DNA from 2 places in the Thermoanaerobacterium thermosaccharolyticum DSM 571 genome. Region 2 is predicted to be linked to the other one. Evidence: riboswitches for the same ligand, from Rfam matches in the RefSeq annotation. Region 2 holds a riboswitch; the other holds the start of a gene.

Region 1 (12,756 bases), 650 kb from region 2:
TTAAGTTTTTCTCCTATAGGCAGCCAAACAAGGTTTGCCATACTAACGCCATATAATGTAGCTATAAAAGCAACAGCTATTGATGGTCCAAGTTTGTCAGGCTGGCTCAAATTACCTAAAACATGGACAAGTCCCATAACTGTACCTATGATACCCATAGTAGGAGAATACCCACCGGCTGCTTCAAACATGCTCGCTTCTTTCTTCAATGCTTTATCTTCTATGTATATTCTGTTTTCCATAGTAGTCTTTATTAACTCGATGTCAGCGCCATCTATAACTAGCTCTATGCAATCTTTTAAAATGGGATCGTAATTTTTTATCTCATCAGACTGCAACTCCTGCTCCAAGCTCAATAGTCCTTCGCTTCTGGCCTTTTGAGAAAGATAAACAAAATACTTAATTATATCTAAATACTTATTGCCTTCTTCTTTAAAAGCCTTGCCAATAAGTTTTGGCAATTTCAATATATCTTTCATTGAAAATGAAGTCATAGTGGCTCCTATAGTTCCACCCAAAACTATAATTGCTGCCGATAAACCAATAAGAGATGATACACTTCCACCTTCCAATACAAACGCAAAAATAAGTGAACCGAACCCTACAATTATTCCTAGTAATGTTGAAAAATCCATACACATTCACCTCGTTAATTTTGACATATATAATATCGGCAATCTTGAAAGAAAAATTAAATTCCATTTACACTTTAAATTAGATATAATCTTTGATATATTATATTATAACAGGAGGAATTACAAATGGCTATAATAACAGCAAACAACGTAAGTTTGTCATACGGAATAAATACAATTTTAGAAAATATATCTTTTATCGTAAATGAAGGCGATAAGATCGGAGTTGTTGGAGATAACGGGGCGGGAAAATCGACGCTTTTTAAGCTGATAGTAAAAGATTTGCAACCAGACAGTGGAAATATATCGATGCCTTTGATCAATATAGGTTACCTTGAGCAAAATGCATATATAAGCAGTTCTAAATCCATATACGATGAAGTTAAAACGGTCTTTTTAGACACTATAAATCTTGAAAAGAACATCAAGGATTTAGAAAAAGAGATAGCCTGCACAAAAGATGAATCTAAACTAAATAAATTGCTTAATGATTATTCAAAACTTACAGATGAGTACAACAAACGAGAAGGATATTCCATTGACAGCAGAGTTAGAGGCGTATTAATCGGGCTAGGTTTTCAACCTCAGCAATTTGATACACCTGTTTCAGTATTAAGCGGTGGACAGAAGACAAGGCTTATGCTGGCAAAGGCGCTACTTAAAAATCCAGATGTACTTCTTCTTGACGAGCCTACAAACCATCTTGACATACCTTCAATAGAATGGTTAGAGCAATACTTAAAGTTTTATAGAGGTACTGTTTTAGTCATATCTCATGACAGATTTTTCCTAGATAGGATTGCAAACAAGATATTTGAGATTGAAAATAAGACATTAAGATCGTATGAAGGCAACTATTCTGAATACGTAAAGAAAAAAAATGAAGAGCTAAATATTAAGATAAAAGCCTATGAAGAACAGCAAAAGGAAATAAAAAGAATTCAAGAAATGATAATGATACAAAAAAACCGGCGCCGTGAGAAATCTGTAAAAATGGCTGAAAGCAAGCAAAAATTGCTGGATAAAATGGAGAAAATTGATAAGCCAGTAATAAATAGTGGTACAATTAAGCTTTCGTTTGATTTTGATGAAAAAAGCGGAAATGATATATTAAAAGTCGCTGATCTATCACTAAGCTTTGATAGGCCTATATTTCACGATATAAGCTTTGAAGTTTACAAAGGCGATAGAATTGCTATTCTTGGTCCTAATGGAGTAGGAAAAACATCCCTCCTTAAAATCATTGTCGGTGAATTAAAGAATTACGAAGGCAGCGTAAATCTTGGCACAAATGTCATCATTGGCTACTATCAGCAGGAGTTTACGAACTTGAATGATGATAAAATGGTCATCGATGAAATATGGGACGAAAACCCCTATCTTTCCCAGACTGAAATAAGGACTTTATTAGGTTCATTTCTCTTCAGCGGTGATGATGTATTTAAAATAATAGGTAAGTTAAGCGGAGGCGAAAAGGCCCGCGTATCATTGTTAAAACTTATACTGTCAAAAGCAAATTTTCTCCTGCTGGATGAGCCTACAAATCACCTTGATTTAAAATCTAAAGAGGTACTTGAAAAAGCCTTGTTGGATTTTGGCGGTACGCTTTTGTTTGTATCCCACGACAGATACTTTATAGACAAAATAGCAACAAAAGTATTGGAACTGTCAAGTGATTCTATTAAAGAATATTACGGAAATTACTCATACTATGTGGAAAAGAAAAACGAGAATAATAAATCTGAAGAAGAGCAGGAAAAAAAGACAAAGACGCAAATTAAAAATGAAAAAATCCGGGAAAGGTTAAAACAAAAAGAGGCCAAAAAGCAAAAAGAATACTTATCAAGCATTGAAAATGAAATAATCGAGACTGAAGGTATGATAAAAGAATTGGAAGAAAAAATGTGCGATCCTGATATATATAAAAGTGGAGAAATAATTGATATACAGTCAAAATACAACATGTTAAAGGAAAAATTAGAAAATCTATATGAAGAATGGGAAAAATTAAGCGGGTAGGTACCCGCTTTAATATTGCTTTTCTAAATCAACTCGATTTATAAAGTCTCCGTCACCTAAATAAGCTTTTATGTTATGCTTTATTATCTCAATCCCTCTTTCCATGTAATGAGGCGATATGCCAGCAGTATGTGGCGTTATAATGACATTCTCCATATCCCAAAGAGGACTTTCTTTTGAAAGAGGCTCTTCCTCAAAAACATCCAGTGCAGCTCCCCTTATAGTCTTATTTTTTAATGCATCTATCAAAGAAGATTCATCTACAACTTTTCCTCTGCCAATATTTATAAAAACAGCATCATTTTTCATATTTTTAAAGAAATCTTTGCCCAGCAGATGATATGTTTCATCAGTCAACGGAAGGGCACAAATTACGTAATCAGCTTTTGAAACCGCATAAATCATATTGTCATTTGTATACATCTCGTCTATAAACTGGCTTATATTACCTGACTTTCTGACACCTATTGTCTTCATGCCAAATTCTCTGGCTATTCTGGCTATTTCTTCGCCTATGCTTCCGACACCCAATATACAAACAGACTTGCCATATAATTCTGAAACTCTTACAGACTTGTCCCATTCCCTATTCATTTGCTTTCTAATAAAGTAATTTAATGCCCTTTCAAATAAAAGCATGTATCCTAAAACTTGCTCTGATATCTGATACTTATGAACTCCTTTTGAATTAGTCAATATGATTTTTCGTTCTTTTAATACATCAAACGGCATTGCATCAGCACCGGCGCTTAACAGGTGAATCCACTTAAGATTTTCGGCGTTATGTATAAATTCAGCGTCTGCATCACCATCAAAACAAACTAATACTTCTGTGTCTTTTATATACTTGTAAGCATCTTTTTTATCATCCAAGCAAATCACATTAAACTGTGGCGCAATTTTTTGCATTTCTTCTATATACTTGCTATTTACTTTTGATAAAAAGAGTATGTTTTTCATCATCAACGCTCCTTTTTAATTTCCATTTCATTACATAATATCCAATGTATTTAAGTTAGTCACAGTATCCACAAAGTTATCCACAGTCTTAAAGCACCACTGTCTGATATTTAAAGACAATTTTCCACAATATGCACAGATTTTTCGCCAACAATCAAAAAAGTTTTAAATATGGAATGGCATTTAAGTCTAATCCTGAAACTTTTCCACTAATATAGTCAAAATATCCCGCGCTGGCTATCATGGCACCATTATCTGTACAGTATATTTGCTTTGGGTAGTGAAGCATAAATCCCTCTTCACTGGCTAATCTTGAAAGCTTCTCTCTTAAAAGGCTGTTGGAAGCAACCCCCCCTGCTATCGATATCTTATTTATATTTTTATATTTGGCAGCTTCTATAAGCTTAGAAGTCAATACATCTACAACATTCATCTGAAAACTAGCTGCATAATCTGCAATGTCTATCTGACTGCCTTTCTGTTTCTCTTTGTGCAGTTGATTTATGACTGCCGTCTTTAAGCCACTGAAGCTGAAATCAAAATTGTCTTTTTCCATAAAAGATTTAGGAAAATTATATTTATATGGATCTCCTTTTTTAGATATCTCATCGATCTTAGGCCCTCCCGGGTACCCTAGTCCCAATGCTCTTGCCACTTTGTCAAATGCCTCACCTGCAGCATCATCCACTGTCCTTCCTAAAACTTCATATTTGCCATAATCTTTTACGAAGACAATGTGGCTGTGCCCTCCTGATGCTATCAAACAAATAAATGGCGGTTCAAAATCGCCATCAAGGTAATTAGCTGAAATATGACCTTCAATATGATTTACACCCACAAAAGGAATTCCTTTTCCATATGCTAGTGCCTTTCCGTACGAAAGTCCAACAAGCAATGCCCCCACAAGTCCTGGCCCATATGTTGCTGCAACAACATCTACTTTATCAAGGTTTATAGATGCCTCATCTAGTGCCTCCTTAACCACTTTGCCAATTGCTTCTATGTGATTTCTAGATGCAATCTCCGGAACAACACCGCCAAATTTCTTATGTATATCTATTTGCGAATATATTACATTAGACATGACCGTTTTCCCATTCTTAACTACGCTTGCAGATGTTTCATCACAAGATGTTTCAATTCCTAAAACAATTATATCTTTTTTCATATAATCTCTCCTTACATATCGTACTTCCACATTATTATTGCATCTTCATTGTTGTCCTGATAGTAACCCCTTCTTCTGCCTACAGGTTTAAAGCCGTATTTTTTATAAAGAGATTGAGCAATTAGATTTGATGCCCTCACTTCCAACGTCATAGATGTTATACCTTTTTTCTTTGCCAAATCAATAAGTCCCTCAACAATTGCAGATCCTACCCCTTTTCCTCTGAAATCAGGATGAACGGCAATATTTGTTATATGACCTTCATCTATTACAACCCAGAATCCACCGTATCCAGCTATTTTCTCATCTGCTTCTGCAACTATATAGTGAGCACATTTATTCTTTGTAACTTCCATTGTAAAAGATTCTTTAGACCATGGAACAGAAAAACTTAAGCTTTCAATTTCAATTACATCATCTATATCGCTTTTTGTCATAGGGCGAATTTTAATAACCATATATTATATTAACCCCCAACAATATTAATTTATATTTTCCAAAGCCGCCGGCTTTCTTATATAATATGGCTTAAAATCAATATATGTGCTTAATTCGCCCCTTGCTATTTTTTCTAATGCTATCATCCCAATTGATGATGCCCTCGAGATATTGTTGACAGATGATGCAAAAAACACCTCTTTCGAAGATTCCCTGTTTAAGACATCTTTGTATGGAATTACGCCATCTCCTATGTATATAACATCATCGTTGTATTTATTTACAATGTCTGGCAGTGACTGCACTTCCTTTAATGTTACATCTGATAAAGATGTTAACTCAGCACCGCCTCTATATAAAGATGTATAGACATAACCTCTCAGTGCATCGACTACGGGACATATAATTCCTCTAAATTCCCTTACATTAAATGCAAGGCCATCAAGAGATGAAACTCCTACAATCGGAACATTCAGCGATTGTGCTAAACCTTTAGCAGTGGCAGCACCTATTCTAAGCCCTGTAAAAGATCCGGGACCTTCACATACAGCAATGTGAGTTATTTCTTCTTTTTTTATCTCAGCCATTTTTAAAAGCTCATCAATCATAGGCATCAATATTATAGAATGCCTTAAATGATTTATTGAAAATTCACCTATTACACCAGTCTCATCTACGAGTGCAGCCGTCGCTGTCTTTGACGATGAATCTATTGCAAGTACCTTCATCACTTCATCTCCTTAACTACTTCATCATATTTTTCGCCATTAGAGACAATCTCTATTGTTCTCTCATCGAAAGTATCACCCATATTCATGCGTATAAATATATTTTCTTTTGGGATAAGGGGCTTTATTTTTTCAGGCCATTCAATAACACATACGCCATCTCCATAAAAATATTCCTCATAACCTATATCGTATAATTCCGTATAATCATCTATCCTGTAGACATCAAAATGATACAGTGGAATATCTCCCAAATGCTCATTGACGATCATAAATGTAGGACTTGTCACATAATCGTCAATTCCCATTCCTTTAGCTATCCCTTTCGTTAAGACGGTCTTTCCCACACCTAATTCTCCAGAGATTAATACGATGCTGCCTCTTTTTAGTAAATTTCCTAATTTAAAACCTATCTTTTCAGTCTCAATAGGACTTTTTGTTTTAAATGACATTTTCATTAGTAACACCACCGTGAAATTTATACAATTATTATATACCAAGTATACCATAAAACAAACGCATAGTAAGTTAGTATTTGAGGTAAAAAAAATAACGGATTGGTTTCCGCTATTTTAAATACATTACATTTTAAGCATAGGTGACAATTTCTTGTAAATTAGAAATGTTAAAATAGATATTACAAATCCCTTTAATATGTTGAATGGGAAAATTCCATACGCAATCAATGTTTTTAAATCGATGATATGGCTATTTACTGCCTTTCCCATTCCTACTATGGCGCTTAATGGCCACCCCATTATCTTCTGGTATAACGGCAAAAATACGTAGTAGTTTAAGACCGATCCTGCGATAGCCATTGCAATAGTGCCAATAACCATTGCAATCACTGCTGATTTCTTTGATTTGCTCCTCATGTATATTATACCTACCGTGTAGACGTAAATCGATTCAACCACAAAATTTGCTACTTCTCCAATACCGGCAGACTGGCTTACAGGCAAGTGTATCACATTTTTCACAATCTCAACAAAAATCCCGTAAACAGGGCCTAACGCAAATGATGCTAGTAATGGCGGTATATCGCTAAAATCAAATTTTAAAAAGCTAGGAAATAACGGCAGCTGAAACTCCAGGTACATAAGCACAAATGCTATCGCAGAAAGCAGTCCCACAGTTACAATCACTTTCGTCCTGCTATGCTCCATAAATTACACCTCCATAATCAAAAATCCTGAAGAAATTATCTTCAGGACCACAACAACAAAAATAAATCTTCTTCCATCCAGACTTTACTGTCGGCCTTGGAATCTCACCAAGTCCACCGCATATGCGGGTCGCGGGCTCGCTTACGCTTACCGCCGGTCGGGAATTTCACCCTGCCCTGAAGATATTCTTCACAACTTATTAACTTCTACATAATATAATGTCACAAATATATCAATTTGTCAAGAAACTTTTTAGTCTTTAGCTGTTTTCTCTACGATAACAGTACCTGTCTTTCCACATAAAGCATCATATGCTTTTTCAAGAGATGTTATTATTGCACGCCTTCCATGCTTTGAATTTGCAAACCTTATTGCAGCCTTAACCTTTGGCAACATGCTGCCTGGTGCAAAATGGCCTTCTTCCAAATACCTTTGTGCTTCATCACTTGAAATTACATCCAGTGCTTTTTCATCTGGTTTTTTATAATTGATGTACACTTTTTCCACAGCTGTCAAAATCAAAAGGATATCTGCATCTAAATCCTCTGCAAGCTTCTCAGACGCAAGGTCCTTATCTATGACGGCAGCGACACCTTTCAAACTTCCATTTTCTTTTACAACAGGTATTCCTCCTCCACCTGCTGTTATGACTACAACACCATTATTTTCAAGCAACTTAATTGTACTTAATTCAACTATTTCCTTTGGCTCAGGAGATGCTACAACTCGCCTGTATCCTCTGCCGCTGTCCTCCACCATTTCATATCCTTTATTTTTTATAAGCATCTCTGCTTCTTCCTTTGAATAAAAAGGCCCAATTGGTTTTGTTGGATGCAAAAATGCAGGATCATCTTTATCAACAACTACTTGTGTCACTATTGTCGCAGCATCTTTATCTATGTTTCTCTCCTTAAAAACTTCGCCTAAACACTGCTGTATCATATAGCCTATCATACCTTGGCTTTCCGCACCGCATATGTCAAAAGGCATCGCAGGTATTATGTTAGAGGCCGTCTCATTTTGTATGACTATATTGCCAACCTGTGGGCCATTGCCATGTGTCACAATCACAGAATATCCTTCTTCTATAATATCTGCAATATATGAAGCTGTCTTTCTTATCGCATTTAATTGAGATTCTGCGGTGGGCACCATATCTTTATCTTGCAGTGCATTTCCCCCAAGCGCTATAACTACTTTTCCCTTCATCGTATCCTCCTACTTAAGCAAATAATAACATTTTACATTATATCATTTTATTCAGAATTTGAATAGTAGGTGAAAATTAAGCCAAGGCATGTAAATTTACCTTGGCTTGATTACTATAAAATTGTTGCAATCATGACAGCTTTTATGGTGTGTTTCCTATTTTCTGCCTCATCCCAAACTCTCGATTGCTTTCCTTCTATTACTTCATAAGTTACTTCTTGCCCTTTTACTGCAGGCAAGCAGTGTAAAAATATCGTATCAGATCTTTTTGTCTTTTTCATCATCTCATCATTTACCTGAAATGGTCTTAAAAGCATTTCCCTTTCTTTTTGCTTAGACTCTTCTCCCATAGACGCCCATACATCTGTGTAAACTGCATGTGCACCTTCTAATCCTTCGCCAGGTACATCTGTTATCATAAAGCTCCCGCCATTTTCTTTTGCCATATCTTTGATTTCTTTTATGTATTCTTCTGATGGCCAAAGCTCTTTTGGTGAATTTATCACGTAATCCATACCCATTTTAGCACATCCAACCGCTAGCGTATTTGCCATGTTATTTCTCCCATCGCCTACAAATGCCAGTTTTGTGCCTTTTAAATAACCAAATTCTTCTTCTATCGTCATCAAATCTGCCAAAACTTGCGTAGGATGATATTCGTCAGTAAGCCCATTGTAAACAGGCACACCGGAATATTTTGCAAGTGCTTCTACAGTGCTTTGATTGAATCCTCTAAATTCTATTGCATCAAACATCCTGCCAAGAACTCTTGCAGTATCCTCTATCGATTCTTTTGCTCCGAGCTGTATATCATCTGTCGACAAAAAAACCGGGTGCCCACCTTCCTCGCCAAAAGCCGTCTCAAATGCACATCTAGTTCTGGTGGAGCGCTTTTCAAATATCAATGCAATAGTCTTTCCTAAAAATCTTTGATGAACTATCCCTGCTTTCCTCTCAGCCTTTACCTGTTTTGCTATATCAAGAAGATATCTTATCTCTTGTGGCGTATAATCTTTTAAAGTTAATAAACTTCTGCCTTTTAAATTAAATGCCATTTAATTTCCTCCTATCAACCGATAAAATATATAAATTATTATGCTTCATAGACTAATTGTCCATTTACAAATACATACTTTGTCTTTGTTTTTATCTCAATTGGGCTACCGTCAAATACAGCTATATCTGCATCTTTTCCCTTCTCAATACTTCCTACCCTGTCAGATATGCCTACTATTTTTGCTGGATTTATAGTAATTGCTTTCAGAGCTTCCATCTCATCCATTCCTTCTCTCACTGCAAGACCTGCGCAGATGGGAAGGTAATTTAAAGGAATAACTGGATGATCTGTCATAATAGCCACATCTAACCCGGCTTTTGATAAAATTCCCGGAGTTTTAAAAGTAAGGTTTGAAAGCTCAACTTTTGACCTTTCAGAAAGTGAAGGACCTACAATGACTTTTGCATTCTCCTTCACAAGATAATCCACTATAAGGTGCCCCTCAGTGCAATGGTCCAGCGTTATATCCACATTAAATTCTTTTGCTATCCTTAAAGCAGTGAATATGTCATCTGCTCTATGGGCATGGGCTTTTAATGGTATTTCCCTCTTTAATACTTTAGCCAAGACTTCAAGTCCAAGGTCCCTTGAGGGCCTTTTCTCATCATCGTCAGCGTACTTCTCCATATCCTCTATGTACTCTTGCGCTTTTATGAGCTCTTGCCTCAGCAGTGCGGCTATGCCCATTCTTGTCATAGGCATTTTATGCTGCTCATTGTACACAGATTTTGGATTCTCACCAAAAGCCACTTTAACCGCAATCGGTTCTTTTATGATCATGTCATCAATTCTTTTGCCATATGTCTTTATGGCTGCAAATTGACCTCCAATTACATTGGCACTGCCAGGACCTGTTACAGCCGTCGTTACACCTGCCTCATACGCTTCTTGAAAATATTTGTCCATAGGATTTATCCCATCTATTGCTCGCAATTGAGGAGTTATGGGATCCGTCTCCTCATTTCCATCTGCACCTTCAAAGCCAACAGCATTTTCCCACATTCCGAGATGGCAATGTGCATCTATCATGCCTGGCATCACTGTAAGACCTGAAACATCTATCACCTCAGCATCAAGCGGTGCTATTATTTCTTCTCCCACGTCCAAAATCTTTCCATCGTCTATAAGAACATCTGCTTTATCGTAATTTTTTCCTGCCATCGTCAAGACTTTGCCGCCCTTTAAAAGATACACCGTAAAACCCCCCTGTCTTAAAACTTATCATAATAAAAAAAAGAACCTAAAAGATATTATACTACACTGATAAAAATAGTAAACATCATTCATCAAAGTGATTCATCTTTTTCATTATCTTATCCTTATTAATAATGCCGATGACGAATAAAATCACTGCAATGACTGATATTACCGCTGAAACTATGTAATTTTTATGCTCAATATTTGCACCTATGTACGAGGAAATTACTATGCCAGGAAGTCGCGCTGCTGCCGTTATAAGAAAAAAATTTAAAAATTTCACCGGCGTCAATCCTGCGACGTATGACAAGGCATCCTTAGGGAGGCCTGGCAGTAAAAATACCAAAAAGAGTCCAAGCTCCCCTTTCTTGTTGTTTATTAAATAATCAAATTTTTTTAGCTTCTCGTCTGACAGCATTCCACGTACAAATTCATATCCCAATACCCTTGCTATTGTAAAACACAAAAGAGAACCGATAGTAATTCCAATCAGAGAATACAGCGAGCCCAAAAAAGTCCCGTAAAGGTACCCTCCAGCTATTTGAACAACTTCACCAGGTATTACAAATATTAAAACTTGTAATATCTGTACTGCGATAAAAATCAGAATACCTTTTGTGCCAAAGCCCAAAATCCATTTTTCAAACTTAGCAGGATCTTTTAATAGATAAGTCAACTCATCTCCATATCGAAACAGTACCCAAAAAAACAAAAATACAAATGCTACAATAAATAGGCCATTTATCACAAGCTTCTTTTTATTTCTCTTCACCTAATTTATCCTCCTAAAATCCACATATTACAATATTCAGTCATCTAGATCTCTGAATCTACTTTCATCATAAGGCATAGAAGACTTTACGCTAGATACCTTCATCTCAGGATAGCTTAAAGCTGTAAGAGAGCCTCCAAATACGCATCCTGTATCGATATTGACGGTGTTATTTAAAAATCTTGGCTCCTTTACAGGCGTATGGCCGTAGACAATCAGAGATGGGCCTCTATAGTTTTTCGCCCAATCAAGCCTCACAGGTGTGCCGTCAGGATTTTTTTCACCTGTTATGTCGCCGTACAGAACAAACCGCCTAACATTTTTTCCATAGTGTCCTATGTACTTTTCAGGTATTCCCGCATGTGCTACAATTAACTTTTTATTGTCCAAAATAAGGTACATAGGTGAATCCTCGTACAACTCTTTAAACTGTGAAACAATTCTTTTTCTATGTGAATCGCTTAAAGCATTTAGCTCTTCCACAGTAGTCTCAAGTCCATGTATGATTTTAACATTGTGCCCTAACAAATACCTGTAAAGCTTATTGCAGTGATTACCTGGCGTGTAAAGAGCTTTTCCTGCTTTAACATTTTTATACACCAATTCTATAACACCTATAGAGTCAGGCCCTCTATCTGTAATATCCCCCAGAAATACAAGTTTTCTATCATCTTTATGTACATATATTCCGTCTTTACACGTGTATCCCAAAATATCGATTAATTTTGTCAGTTCTTCATAACAACCGTGAACATCGCCAATAATATCATACGCCGTCAAATTAAAACCTCCATGATATTTAGATCACACCATATATTATTTCATAGAAAGAGATATTCTATTTCTATCTATGTCCACATCAATGACTCTTACCTTTACTATATCACCTACAGAAACGACATCTAAAGGATGTTTGATGTAATTTTGAGACATCTCTGATATGTGAACAAGGCCATCTGTATGAACGCCAATATCTACAAAACATCCAAAGTCAACAACATTTCTAACTGTACCCATTAATTCCATGCCCGGTTTCAGCTGCTCTATCGTCATCACATCTGACATAAGAATAGGCTTTGGAAGCTCTTCTCTAGGATCTCTTCCAGGCTTTTTTAATTCGCTTACGATGTCATTAAGTGTAGGAAGCCCTATGTCGTATTCTTGTGATAGCTTTTCAAGGCCATATTCCTCCAGTTTATATGCAAATTCCCTCAAAGCTTTTGTATCTAATTTATTAATATCATAATCAAATTTTTTGAGAAGATTCTCTAATATCTCATACCTTTCTGGATGAACACCTGTTGAGTCAAATATATTGTCACCGTTTAATATCCTTAAAAACCCTGCACACTGAGTAAAAGTTGCATCGCCAAGTCTCTTTACATTCTTTAATTCGTTTCTATTTCT
Region 2 (12,756 bases):
TTATATAAAATAATTTAGGGGGATTCCGATGAACGAAATTAAATATTTACTAGAAATTGCCGATTTAAAAGACACAGAGTACAAAAATACTTTAGCAATAACATCGTTGATAGAATTGCTTATTGAAAAAGGAATAATATCTCAATCGGAAATAGCCAAAAAATCACACGAAATTAAAATTAAGACCGCCCAATAAATAAAATCCGGAGAAACCGGATTTTATTTATTGATTGCTGTAGACACTTGCCTTTTATCATACTATAATAAAAATAAGGAGGGGTTTTTTGGTGAAAGATTTTCTCTCACGATACCAAAGCACGATAAAAAATGTTATTATAATACTGGCCGTCATTATAAGTTTTTATTTGTTTGTTTTTAAATTGATTCCTTTTTTAATGCCATTTGCGGTTGCACTGTTTTTAGCAATCTTAATTGACCCTGCCGTTGAGTTCCTGGAAAAAAAGCTGAAAGTACCAAGGGGATTATCGTCTGCATTTTTAATTCTTCTACTAATTGCTATAATAGGACTTTTAATAAGTCTCTTAATTACACAACTTGTTTTTGAGCTAAATACTTTGGCAGAACATGCGCCAAATTATACAAAAAACTTCGATGTGGTCATATCTGATCTTATTGATAGAATTAGAATATACTATATTTCACTCCCCACTAATATCTCAACGTTTTTGGAGAACAATCTTCAATCTATTTTAAACAACATATCTGTCCTTGCTAAAAACTTTGCTGCTTGGATTTTAGGTTTAGCAACAAAGCTGCCTAATTTTTTCTTTATGTCTATAATAACAATTGTATCAACATTCTTTTTAAGCAAAGATAAATGGTTGATATTAAATTTTATAAAAAGGCAATTTCCTTCAAACTGGGCATTACATGCAGAAAATATAAAAGGTGACCTTTTCCAAACGCTAATTGGATTTATACGAGCAGAAATAACCATAATGTTTATCACTTTTATGGAGGTATCAATAGGTCTTACAATAATAGGATTTGATTATGCGTTTTTGTTAGGCCTTCTAGTAAGCTTCATAGATATACTGCCTGTGTTGGGTTCAGGATCGGTACTAGTTCCATGGGCTGTATACAATATATTTACTAAAAATTACTTAATAGGTATTTATTTACTAATACTATACGGCATTGTGACAGTTGTAAGGCAGATGATAGAGCCTAAAATCGTTGGACAAAGCATAGGTCTTCATCCTCTTGTAACGCTTTTGTCTATGTTCATTGGTGCAAAACTTTTCGGAGGATTCGGCCTCATTATGGGACCAGTTTTTGTGGTTGTATTTAAAACCTTCCAAAAATCAGGAATAATACCTTCTTGGAAATGAAAGACGTTCATCTTTTAAGCATTAGTGCTTTAAGATGAACGTTTATTTTTATTAGCCATCTATTTCTTTTATCAAATTAACCATTTCCAAAGCTGTTACAGCAGCGTCAAATCCCTTGTTGCCTGATTTTGTTCCAGATCTCATGATTGCCTGTTCTACAGTATCTGTTGTAAGAACTCCAAATATTACAGGTATATCAAAATCAAGGGATAACTTTGCAATTCCTTTCGAAACTTCATTAGCTACATAATCAAAATGGGGTGTATCACCTCTTATAACAGCACCAAGTGCAATCACCGCATCATATTTTTTAGACATGACCATTCTCTTTGAAATAAGAGGAATCTCAAAGGCACCTGGTGCCCAAGCAATTTCAATGCTGTCATCATCTACACCATGCCTCCTTAAAGCATCCAAAGCACCATCTAGAAGTTTACTTGTTATGAATTCATTAAACCTGCTTACTACGATGCCTAACTTTAAGCCATCACCTATAAGTTTTCCTTCATATGTCCTCAAAATAATCTCCCCTTTACTAATTATTGAAATGTATGAAATATATGGCCAAACTTTTCTTTTTTTGTTTTAAGATATTTTTCATTGTGCTTGTTTAAAGATACTTCTATCGGGACTCTCTCCACTATTTCAAGCCCATAGCCAGATAAACCAGCTAATTTTTTAGGGTTGTTGGTCATTATCCTAAGCCTTCTAAGTCCTAAATCTTTTAAAATCTGAGCTCCTATTCCGTATTCTCTCATATCAGCAGGAAAACCTAATCTAAGATTAGCATCAACCGTATCAAGGCCTGCGTCCTGTAAGTGATATGCTTTAATCTTGTTTAAAAGTCCGATTCCTCTGCCTTCTTGTCTTAAGTATAAAAGGACACCTCCTTCTTTTCCTATTCTCTCCATTGCTGCATGAAGCTGATCACCACAATCACATCTTAAAGAACCCATTATATCACCTGTTAAGCATTCTGAATGAACTCTAACAAGCGTAGGCTCCTCTGTCAATTCTCCTCTTACTAACGCCACATGTTCTTTACCGGTCAAAATTTCTTCATACCCTATTATATTGAAATCGCCGTATTTTGTAGGAAGATGGGCTTCAGCTACTCTCCTTATTAGTTTTTCTTTCTTCCTTCTGTATTCAATTAGATCGGCTATAGATATTATCTTTAGGTTAAACCTCTTTGAAAACTCCACAAGCTCTGGAAGTCTAGCCATCCTGCCGTCATCTTTTATGATTTCACAGATTACGCCAGCACCTTTAAAGTCAGCAAGTCTCGACAAATCATACGCTGCTTCTGTGTGTCCTGCCCTTACCAAAACACCTCCTTCTTTTGCTTTCAGAGGAAATACATGTCCTGGTTTTGTAAAATCATCCGGCCTAGAATTATCATCTAGAAGCATTTTTATTGTAAATGCCCTTTCGTACGCCGAAATACCAGTCTTACAACTTTTGTGATCTACAGATACAGTAAAGGCAGTTTCTCTATTATCTGTATTTTCAGATACCATCTTACCTATATTTAATTCTTTAAGCCTTTTATCACTCATGGGAACACATACTAATCCACGTCCATACTTTATCATAAAATTTATATCTTCGCCTCTAACTTTTTCTGCTGCCATCACTAAATCCCCTTCATTTTCCCTGTCTTCGTCATCGACTACAATGACCATTTTACCATTTTTGATGTCTTCTATTGCACTTTCTATCGTATCAAGCATTTATACACATCTCCTTAAAATTTAATAAAAATATGTTAAATAATCAAAAGCCATTTTCTAATACAAGCTCCTTCATTCCTTTTTTTAACAACAGTTTTTCAGCATACTTCGATAGTATGTCTACTTCTATATTGACACTATCTCCGATTCTCTTAAAGTTTAGTGTTGTATTTAACTCCGTATGCGGTATGACAGAAACCGTAAAATATGAAGCTAACGCCTCCACGACTGTCAAACTTATTCCGTCGACAGCGATGCTTCCCTTGCTTACAACGTATTTTGAATATCTTTCATCGATTTTAATTTTAAATACATTTGAATTCATAATTCGATTTTTATTAACTATTGTACCGACAGTATCTACGTGTCCTGTCACAATATGGCCATTTAACCTGCCAGATATGCTTAAAGCTCTTTCTAAATTGACCATACTTCCTATTTTCAAGTTTCCTAAATTGCTGGATTTTAGTGTTTCCCTCATCAGATCCGCTGTAAATAGATTTTTTCCTACATTTGTAACCGTCAAACATACTCCATTTACAGCTATACTATCCCCAATTCTTGTGCCATTTAACACCTTATCACATTCAATTGCTATTTTTGTAATATCTCCACGTTGTATCATCTTAACTTTGCCAATCTCTTCTATTATTCCTGTAAACATAGTAACACCTACTTTTTAATATAACCTTCTATAAGTATGTCATCATCAAATCTTTTTACGTCTAATTTTTCAATCATTATGGCATCTTTAATCAAATCAATGCCTTTTCCTTCTACAGGCGTCAAAGAATTGCTTCCACCTATTATTTTTGGAGCTATATAGAACATCACTTTGTCTACTATTCCTTCTTTTAAAGCAGAATAATTTAGTGTTCCTCCACCTTCTATGATTACACTGTCTATCCCTCTCTCTCCTAACATATCCATCAATTTTTTTAAATCTACTTCACCGTTTAACTTGTCAAGCACAAATACATCTACTCCTAAATCCCTTAATGCTTTTACTTTTTTATAGGGCATCATATCCGTTGTTGCTACTATTGTCTTGGCAGATTTGTCAATTACAACATTTGCTTCTAGAGGAATCCTGCCACGGCTATCAACAACCACCCTTAAAGGATTCTTAAATCCATCTATTCTCGCCGTAAGATATGGATTATCTTTTATAACTGTGTTGACACCTACCATTATTGCCATAACACAGCCTCTCATTATATGGACATGTTCTCTCGATTTTTCATTTGTTATCCATTTAGAATCGCCTGTATAAGTTGCAATCTTTCCATCAATCGTCATGGCAGACTTTAATATTACATACGGCTTTTTAGTCGTAATGTACTTTATAAATATTTCATTTATTTTCTCTGCCTCCTCTTTTAATAAACCTGTATACACATTTAAGCCTGCTTCTTTAAGATGTTTTATTCCCTTTCCTGAAACAAGTTTATTTGGATCCTCCATAGCAATAAAAACATCTTTTATACCTGATTTTACAATAGCATCTACACAAGGCGGAGTTTTTCCATAATGACAGCACGGTTCTAATGTGACATAAAGCTGAGCTCCTATTACATCTTCTTTAACACTTTTTAGTGCATTTATTTCTGCATGTGGTCCTCCATAGTATTCATGGTACCCTTCACCTATTATCCTGCCATTTTTAACAATTACTGCACCTACTAAAGGATTTGGATTTGTGTGCCCTAAGCCTAATTTTGCAAGCTGTAATGCCCTTTTCATGTATTTCTCCATAAAAACACCCCAAAAATAAACTTAGCCCTGAAGTATGTAATACTTCAGGGCATTTCGACAAAATTGCCTATTTACCTTCTTTCATCCAGACTTTACTGTCGGCTCTGGAATCTAACCAGATCTGCCATAAGGCTCGCGGGCTTTACCGCCGGTATGGAATTTCACCAATCCCTGAAGGTTTTTAAATTTATTCAATTTTTTATATTATATCATACTCTTAATAAAAATACTAGTCTATCATTTCTTCAATAGTTCCTCCAGCAGGAATAAAAGGAAGAACCATCTCATCTTTGTCTATCATGCATTCCAACACGCATGGCTTATTATTAGATAATGCCTCTTTAAATGATTCTTCAAACTTTTCTTTTGTGTAAATCCTTTTGCTAAAGACCCCAAACGCTTCTGCTACTTTTGAAAAATCAAGGTTTGGATTTAAATCCGTCTGAGAATATCTTTTATTGAAAAGGAGATTCTGCCATTGTCTTACCATTCCTAATGTCTGATTATTGAGAATAATAGTTATAACAGGTATATTGTATATAGCCATTGTTTCAAAAGCATGGATGTTCATCCTTATGCTTCCATCTCCAGCTATATTTACAACACGCTTATCATTTCTCCCTACCTGTGCCCCTATTGAAGCTGGAAGTCCAAATCCCATTGTGCCAAGACCACCAGATGTCACAAATGTCCTAGGCTCTTTAAATTTAAAATATTGGGCAGTCCACATTTGATTTTGCCCTACCTCCGTTGCCATGATAAGGTCGTCTTTCCCCATTTCCTGCACTTTTTCGATTATCCACTGAGGCTTTAATTTTCCATCGTCTTTATACTTAAACGATGTTTTTTCTTTTATAGATAAAAGCTCATGAATCCATTCATTGTGTTCTTTTTCTTTTATCATGTTATTTAAAAGTTTAAGAACCTCGTTAATTTCCCCAATAATTGGAACATCTACATCTATATTTTTACCAATTTCTGCAGGATCTATATCGATATGGATGACCTTTGCATAAGGTGCCAGCCCACCTGCTTTACCGGCAACTCTATCGCTGAACCTAGTACCTATGGCAATTACTAAGTCAGACTTATAAATGGCTGTATTGGCATATCTGCTTCCATGCATTCCTATAAGTCCTAGTGACAATTCATCATCTTCTGGGAAACATCCTAATCCCATAAGAGAAGTCGCTACAGGAATCATATTTTCTTTTGCAAAATCATATAAGCTCTTGGACGCCTCACCCCATATAACTCCGCCACCTGCAAATATCACAGGCTTTTTGCTTGAATTTATTAATTCCGTAGCCTTTGTCAAATCCGATTCATTTACAGGATGCTTCTTAACTTCAATGTAAAAATCTTTCCGCTTAATAAAATTTACATTTGATGTCTGAATATCTTTTGGTATATCTACCAGTACAGGTCCAGGCCTTCCTTCCTTTGCTATAAAAAATGCTTCTCTTAAAGTATCAGCTAATTTATCAGGTGATTTTACTATGAAATTATGCTTTGTTACAGGCATAGTAATCCCGGCAATATCGACTTCCTGAAAAGAATCTTTACCTATCAAGTTTGTGGCTACTTGACCTGTTATTGCAACAATAGGCACAGAATCCATATATGCATTTGCAATGCCTGTTACTAAATTGGTAGCACCTGGTCCAGATGTAGCTATACATACACCAACTTTTCCCGTTACTCTTGCATATCCATCTGCCATATGAGCAGCCATCTGCTCATGTGTTGCAAGAATATGCTTTAAATCAGAATCATACAAAGCATCATAAAGTGGTATAACAGAACCACCGGGTATGCCAAATATAGTATCTACATCCTGTTCTTTTAAAACTTCTATTATAACCTGCGATCCTTTCAATATCATGTATCACGCCTCCTTTCCCAACAATTATTTACAACTATACATCCTTTAAAACCGCACCAGTATTTGCAGATGTGACCAATTTTGCGTATCTTGCCATATATCCTGTCTTAATATGTGGTTCAGGCTTTCTAAAGTTTTTCCTCCTGCTTTCCATCTCTTCATCGCTTACTCTTAAATTTAGCTTTCTTCCAGGTATGTCTATATCTATGATATCTCCATCGTTTATTAGAGCTATTTCTCCACCATCCATAGCCTCAGGTGACACATGACCGATGCAAGCTCCTCTTGTTGCACCAGAAAATCTGCCATCTGTTATAAGGGCCACGTCTTTATCAAGCCCCATACCAGCAAGCGCCGATGTCGGGCTCAGCATTTCCCTCATCCCTGGTCCACCTTTAGGTCCTTCATATCTAATTACAACCACATCGCCTTTTTGTATTTTACCATCGTAAATCGCTTTTATAGCCTCATCCTCTGAATTAAATACCCTAGCAGGTCCTGAATGGCGAAGCATTTCAGGAGATACGGCAGATGCTTTTACTACAGAACCGTCTTTTGCAATATTGCCATATAAAATCGCAAGTCCTCCTGTTTCGCTGTATGGATTATCAACAGTGTGTATAACATCGTAGTTCTTTATCTTTGCATCTTTAAAGTTCTCTCCTAATGTCTTACAAGTTACAGTTATACAATCTGTATTTAAGACATCTAATTTAGATAATTCTCTCAACACTGCCTGTATACCTCCAGCATGGTATAGATCTTCGATGTGGTACCTTCCTGCAGGGCTTAATTTGCAAAGATTTGGCACTTTCTGGTTAATCTCATTTATCTTTTTAAGTGGAATATCAAATCCAGCCTCATGTGCAATTGCCTTAAGATGAAGCACGGTGTTTGTAGAGCCCCCTAAAGCCATGTCTAAACAAAACGCGTTTATAAATGCATCCTCTATTAATATATCTCTAGCCTTTATATCTTTTTCTACAAGCTCTACAATCTTCATTCCCGCTTGTTTTGCAAGTCTTATTCTCTCTGAATAAACAGCAGGTATTGTTCCATTGCCTGGAAGTCCAAGTCCCAGTGCTTCTGTCAAGCAGTTCATGGTATTTGCAGTAAACATGCCAGAGCATGAGCCACACGTAGGACAAGCTGACATCTCCATCGCCTTAAGCTCATCTTCATTAATTTTCCCTGCTTTTAAAGCTCCTACAGCTTCAAACATAGAGCTTAAGTCGCATGTTTCCCCTTCGTAACTCCCAGCAAGCATCGGACCTCCACTTATAACTACCGTTGGTATGTTTAGCCTTGCAGCAGCCATAAGCATGCCTGGAACGATCTTATCGCAGTTTGGTATCAATACAAGTCCGTCAAACCCGTGAGCCATTGCCATTGTTTCAACGCTATCCGCTATTAATTCTCTCGACGCCAGAGAATATTTCATTCCTTTATGGTTCATAGCTATGCCGTCGCAGACACCTATTGTTGAAAATTCTATCGGTGTCCCACCGGCAAGCCTTACGCCAGCTTTCACAGCATCAGCTATTTTGTCAAGATTTATGTGACCTGGAATTATCTCATTTTTTGAATTTGCAATGCCTATTATGGGTCTATTTATTTCTTCATCTGTAAGCCCCAAAGCATACAACAATGATCTGTGTGGTGCTTTTTCGACTCCTTTCTTTACACTATTGCTTAACATAAAATCACCTCTTTAAATACTTAACAACCATGTCTCCCATCTCTTCAGTATTTAAAATAATGCCACTTCCTAAATCAGGTGTTCTATATCCATCTTCTAACAGCTCATTTACAGCCTTTCTTATATCATTTGCGGCGTCAAGCCTATCAAATGAATATTCCAGCATCATTGCAACTGATAATATAGTCGCCAATGGATTGGCCTTTTTAGTACCTGCAATGTCTGGCGCTGAACCGTGAACAGGCTCATATAATCCGACTTTATCTCCTCTCAAACTTGCAGATGGCAGCATTCCTATAGATCCTGTAAGCTGTGATGCTTCATCTGATAAAATGTCGCCAAACAAATTGGATGTCAATATTACGTCAAATTGGGACGGATCTTTTATAAGCTGCATCGAGCAATTGTCAATATACTGATGGTTTAATTCTACATCTGGGTATTCCTTGCTAACTTCATTGACAACTTTTCTCCATAGTCTTGATGAATCCAATATGTTCGCTTTATCAACAGATGTAACTTTCTTCTTTCTATTTCTAGCAGCTTTAAAAGCAATATGAGCTATTCTTTCTATTTCTTTTGTGGTATAAGCTTCTGTATCATACGCTTTATAACCATAATCTATCTTTTCCGTTCCTCTTTCACCGAAATATATACCACCTGTCAGTTCTCTAACAACAAGCACATCTAAACCATCCTTTAAAAGCTCATCTTTAAGTGGCGATGCACTTTTCAAGGAGCTAAAAAGGATGGCAGGCCTTAAATTTGCGTACACATCTAGGCTTTTTCTTAATGCAAGAAGCCCTGCCTCCGGCCTTTTGTCTCCATCTAAATCATCCCATTTCGGACCACCAACAGCACCTAGTAGAATAGCATCGCTTTCAAGACACGCTTCTTCCGTCTCTTTAGGATATGGAGTACCATACTCATCAATTGCACACCCGCCAAACAAATACTTTTTTATATCGAACTCTATCCCATACTTTTCTGAAACTGAATCCAATACTTTTAATGCTTCCTCTATAACTTCTTTTCCTATTCCATCACCAGGCAATACAGCTATTTTGTACATTTATACCACCTTTTCCTTAACATAGTTGATGAGTCCACCACATTCAATGATTTTCTTTATAAACTCCGGAAACGGCTGCGATTTAAACTCAATGCCCTTAGTTATATCTTTTATAATACCTGTCTCTAAGTCAACCGATACCATGTCACCATCTTCTATGGCAGATGCCGCATCAGGACATTCCAAGATAGGCAAACCTATATTTATGGCATTTCTGTAGAAAATCCTTGCAAAAGACTTTGCAATGACGCATGATATGCCTGATTCTTTTATTGCTATTGGAGCATGCTCTCTAGATGAGCCGCATCCAAAATTGTATCCTGCAATCATTATATCCCCCGGCTTAACCTTGCTTTTAAAATCTTTATCGATATCTTCCATGCAGTGAGAAGCAAGTTCTTTTGGATCCGATGTATTTAAAAATCTAGCAGGTATTATTACGTCTGTATCAACATTGTCTCCATACTTTATTGCTTTTCCTTCCATTTATACCACCTCCTCAGGACTTGCTATACATCCCTTTATGGCTGATGCAGCAGCTACTGCAGGGCTTGCTAAGTACACTTCACTTTCAGTATGGCCCATCCTTCCTACAAAGTTTCTATTTGTGGTGGATATTGCTCTTTCATCTTTTGCAAGTATTCCCATGTGACCACCTAAACATGGACCACATGTTGGTGTAGATACTGCTGCACCTGCTTTTATAAATTCTTCTATATATCCTCTCTTTACACATTCAAGGTATATATCCTGTGTAGCGGGGAAAATTATCAATCTAACATCTGGATGAACCTTTTTACCTTTTAAAACTTCATACGTTACTTCCATATCGCTTATACGTCCATTTGTACAAGAACCAATCACAACTTGATCTATCTTTATATTTCCTACTTCATCTATTGGCTTTGTGTTTTCAGGTAAATGTGGAAATGCTACTTGTGGTTTTATTTTTGATAAGTCTATATCATAGCTTTCAACGTAATCTGCATCTTTATCGGCTTTAAATACCTTGTATTTTCTATTTGCTCTCCCTTTAACATATGTTTCGGTAATTTCGTCATAATCGAAAATACCATTTTTAGCCCCTGCTTCTATTGCCATATTTGCAATTGTAAACCTGTCATCAATTGATAAAGAAGAGATATCACCTGTAAACTCCATAGATTTATACAGCGCACCATCAACGCCTATCATTCCTATGATGTACAGTATTACATCCTTACCACTTACCCATTTATTAAGCTTGCCTTTTAAGTTAAACCTGATAGCTTCAGGAACTTTAAACCATGCCTTACCTGTAGCCATCGCACATGCCATATCTGTACTTCCTATTCCTGTTGAAAAACAAGTTATGGCGCCATAGGTACATGTATGAGAATCTGCACCTATGACGACATCACCAGGCAGAACTAAACCTTTTTCAGGTAAAAGGGCATGTTCTATTCCCATCTTTCCAACTTCAAAGAAGTTTACAATTCCATATTCCCTGGCAAATTTTCTTACAATATTAACCTGTTCCGCAGATTTTATGTCTTTATTAGGAACAAAATGGTCTGGAACCAGTGCAATTTTCTCTTTATCAAATACATTTTTTACGCCTATCTTCAAAAATTCCTTTATTGCAACAGGTGATGTGACATCATTTCCAAGAACCATGTCCACATCTATCTCTATTAAATCGCCAGGATGCACATCGTAGCCTGCTTTATCAGCTAAAATTTTTTGTGTAAGAGTTAACCCCAAAGCTCTCCCTCCTTGATACTTTTCGAATTCGAAATAACATCATCTACAATCGCTTTTATTTCATTGTCATTTACAATTTTCTTATTATCAGCTACATCTTTAAACTTTTTAAAAGCTAAGTTCATTTCATCACGTGAAAGTTCATATCCCATATTTTTTAATTTCAGTTCAAAGGCATTTCTGCCAGATAGCTTCCCCATAGATATATGATCTGTAGTTATACCTATATCTTCAGGCCTCATTATTTCATACGTTGCTTTATTGTTTATCACGCCATGCTGGTGAATTCCAGCAGTGTGTCTAAATGCATTAGAACCTACAATCGCTTTATTAGGTTGTAGATCGATGCCTGAAAGTTCACTTACAAGTTTGCAGGTACTAAATATTTCTCTTGTATTTATACTGTGAAGTAAATTGAAATAATCTTTTCGCGTATTTATTGCCATAATAACTTCTTCCAGCGATGCATTTCCTGCTCTCTCACCTATTCCGCACACAGTTACTTCCACTTGATCAGCACCGTTTTCCAATGCTGAAAGGGAATTCACAACAGCCATTCCAAGGTCATTGTGACAGTGAACGCTTATTGTAACATTGTCTTTATCATGTATATGCTTTTTAACGTATTCTACTAACTTTTCAAATTCTTTTGGAACCGCATAGCCTACAGTGTCAGGTATATTGATTATTTTTGCTCCCGCATCAACAACTTCATTAAATATTTTCACAAGAAAATCCCAATCTGTCCTTGAAGCATCTTCTGCAGAAAATTGTATCTCGTCAAATTTACCTGAAGCATATTTTACACTGTCAACAGCCATTTTTAATGCTTCATCTCTGGATATTTTTAATTTGTATTTCAAATGAATATCAGATGTTGCTATGAAAAGATGTATTCTTGATTTTTTGGCATTTTTCAGTGCTTCATAAGTTTTATCTATATCACTTTTTACACATCTTGATAATCCTGCCACAACTACATCATCAATATTTTCTGCTATATGCTTTACAGCTTCGAAGTTGCCGTTTGATGCAGCAGGAAAACCAGCTTCTATAACATCTACACCAAGTGAAACAAGCTGTTTTGCTATTCTATATTTACTGTCTTTGTCAAAGTTCACACCAGGTGTTTGCTCACCATCTCTTAATGTTGTATCAAATACAATGACTTTTCTATCCCCCATATACAAGCCCCCTCTTTATTTCTTTTTAAGCCATGACATCATTCCGCGGAGCTCTTTTCCTACTTTTTCAAGTTGTTGATTTGCCTCTCTTTCTCTCATTGCATTAAACTGTGGCCTTCCTACGTTGTTCTCTAAAAGCCATTTTTTTGCAAATTCTCCATTTTGTATCTCAGTTAAAACTTCTTTCATTTCATTTCTAGTATCTTTTGTGATTATTCTCTTACCTGTCACATAATCACCGTATTCTGCCGTGTCAGATATAGAATACCTCATGTTTGCGAATCCGCCTTCATAGATCAAATCCACTATAAGCTTCATTTCATGTATACACTC

What was found. A riboswitch is a leader RNA that binds a small molecule or an ion and turns the genes downstream of it on or off. The one in region 2 is predicted to bind FMN.
Region 1: another riboswitch for FMN. It lies ahead of TTHE_RS10765 (ECF transporter S component); the one in region 2 lies ahead of ribD (bifunctional diaminohydroxyphosphoribosylaminopyrimidine deaminase/5-amino-6-(5-phosphoribosylamino)uracil reductase RibD).

Annotation. Positions count from the first base shown of each region.
Region 1 covers NC_014410.1:2,146,118-2,158,873, forward strand. The annotation lists gene TTHE_RS10730 (flagellar motor protein) at 1-635, opposite strand, end outside; gene TTHE_RS10735 (ABC transporter ATP-binding protein) at 762-2,654, shown strand; gene TTHE_RS10740 (D-2-hydroxyacid dehydrogenase) at 2,664-3,614, opposite strand; gene tsaD (tRNA (adenosine(37)-N6)-threonylcarbamoyltransferase complex transferase subunit TsaD) at 3,769-4,782, opposite strand; gene rimI (ribosomal protein S18-alanine N-acetyltransferase) at 4,794-5,240, opposite strand; gene tsaB (tRNA (adenosine(37)-N6)-threonylcarbamoyltransferase complex dimerization subunit type 1 TsaB) at 5,265-5,948, opposite strand; gene tsaE (tRNA (adenosine(37)-N6)-threonylcarbamoyltransferase complex ATPase subunit type 1 TsaE) at 5,948-6,406, opposite strand; gene TTHE_RS10765 (ECF transporter S component) at 6,530-7,114, opposite strand; FMN riboswitch at 7,176-7,302, opposite strand; gene arcC (carbamate kinase) at 7,367-8,323, opposite strand; gene argF (ornithine carbamoyltransferase) at 8,437-9,378, opposite strand; gene TTHE_RS10780 (amidohydrolase) at 9,417-10,574, opposite strand; gene TTHE_RS10785 (TVP38/TMEM64 family protein) at 10,660-11,349, opposite strand; gene prpE (bis(5'-nucleosyl)-tetraphosphatase PrpE) at 11,386-12,129, opposite strand; gene TTHE_RS10795 (Tex family protein) at 12,166-12,756, opposite strand, start outside.
Region 2 covers NC_014410.1:13,827-26,582, reverse strand. The annotation lists gene TTHE_RS14270 (hypothetical protein) at 29-196, shown strand; gene ytvI (sporulation integral membrane protein YtvI) at 288-1,352, shown strand; gene ribH (6,7-dimethyl-8-ribityllumazine synthase) at 1,404-1,871, opposite strand; gene TTHE_RS00115 (bifunctional 3,4-dihydroxy-2-butanone-4-phosphate synthase/GTP cyclohydrolase II) at 1,892-3,085, opposite strand; gene TTHE_RS00110 (riboflavin synthase) at 3,129-3,749, opposite strand; gene ribD (bifunctional diaminohydroxyphosphoribosylaminopyrimidine deaminase/5-amino-6-(5-phosphoribosylamino)uracil reductase RibD) at 3,758-4,840, opposite strand; FMN riboswitch at 4,910-5,023, opposite strand; gene ilvB (biosynthetic-type acetolactate synthase large subunit) at 5,070-6,725, opposite strand; gene ilvD (dihydroxy-acid dehydratase) at 6,760-8,424, opposite strand; gene leuB (3-isopropylmalate dehydrogenase) at 8,429-9,496, opposite strand; gene leuD (3-isopropylmalate dehydratase small subunit) at 9,497-9,982, opposite strand; gene leuC (3-isopropylmalate dehydratase large subunit) at 9,983-11,239, opposite strand; gene TTHE_RS00075 (2-isopropylmalate synthase) at 11,230-12,423, opposite strand; gene ilvC (ketol-acid reductoisomerase) at 12,439-12,756, opposite strand, start outside.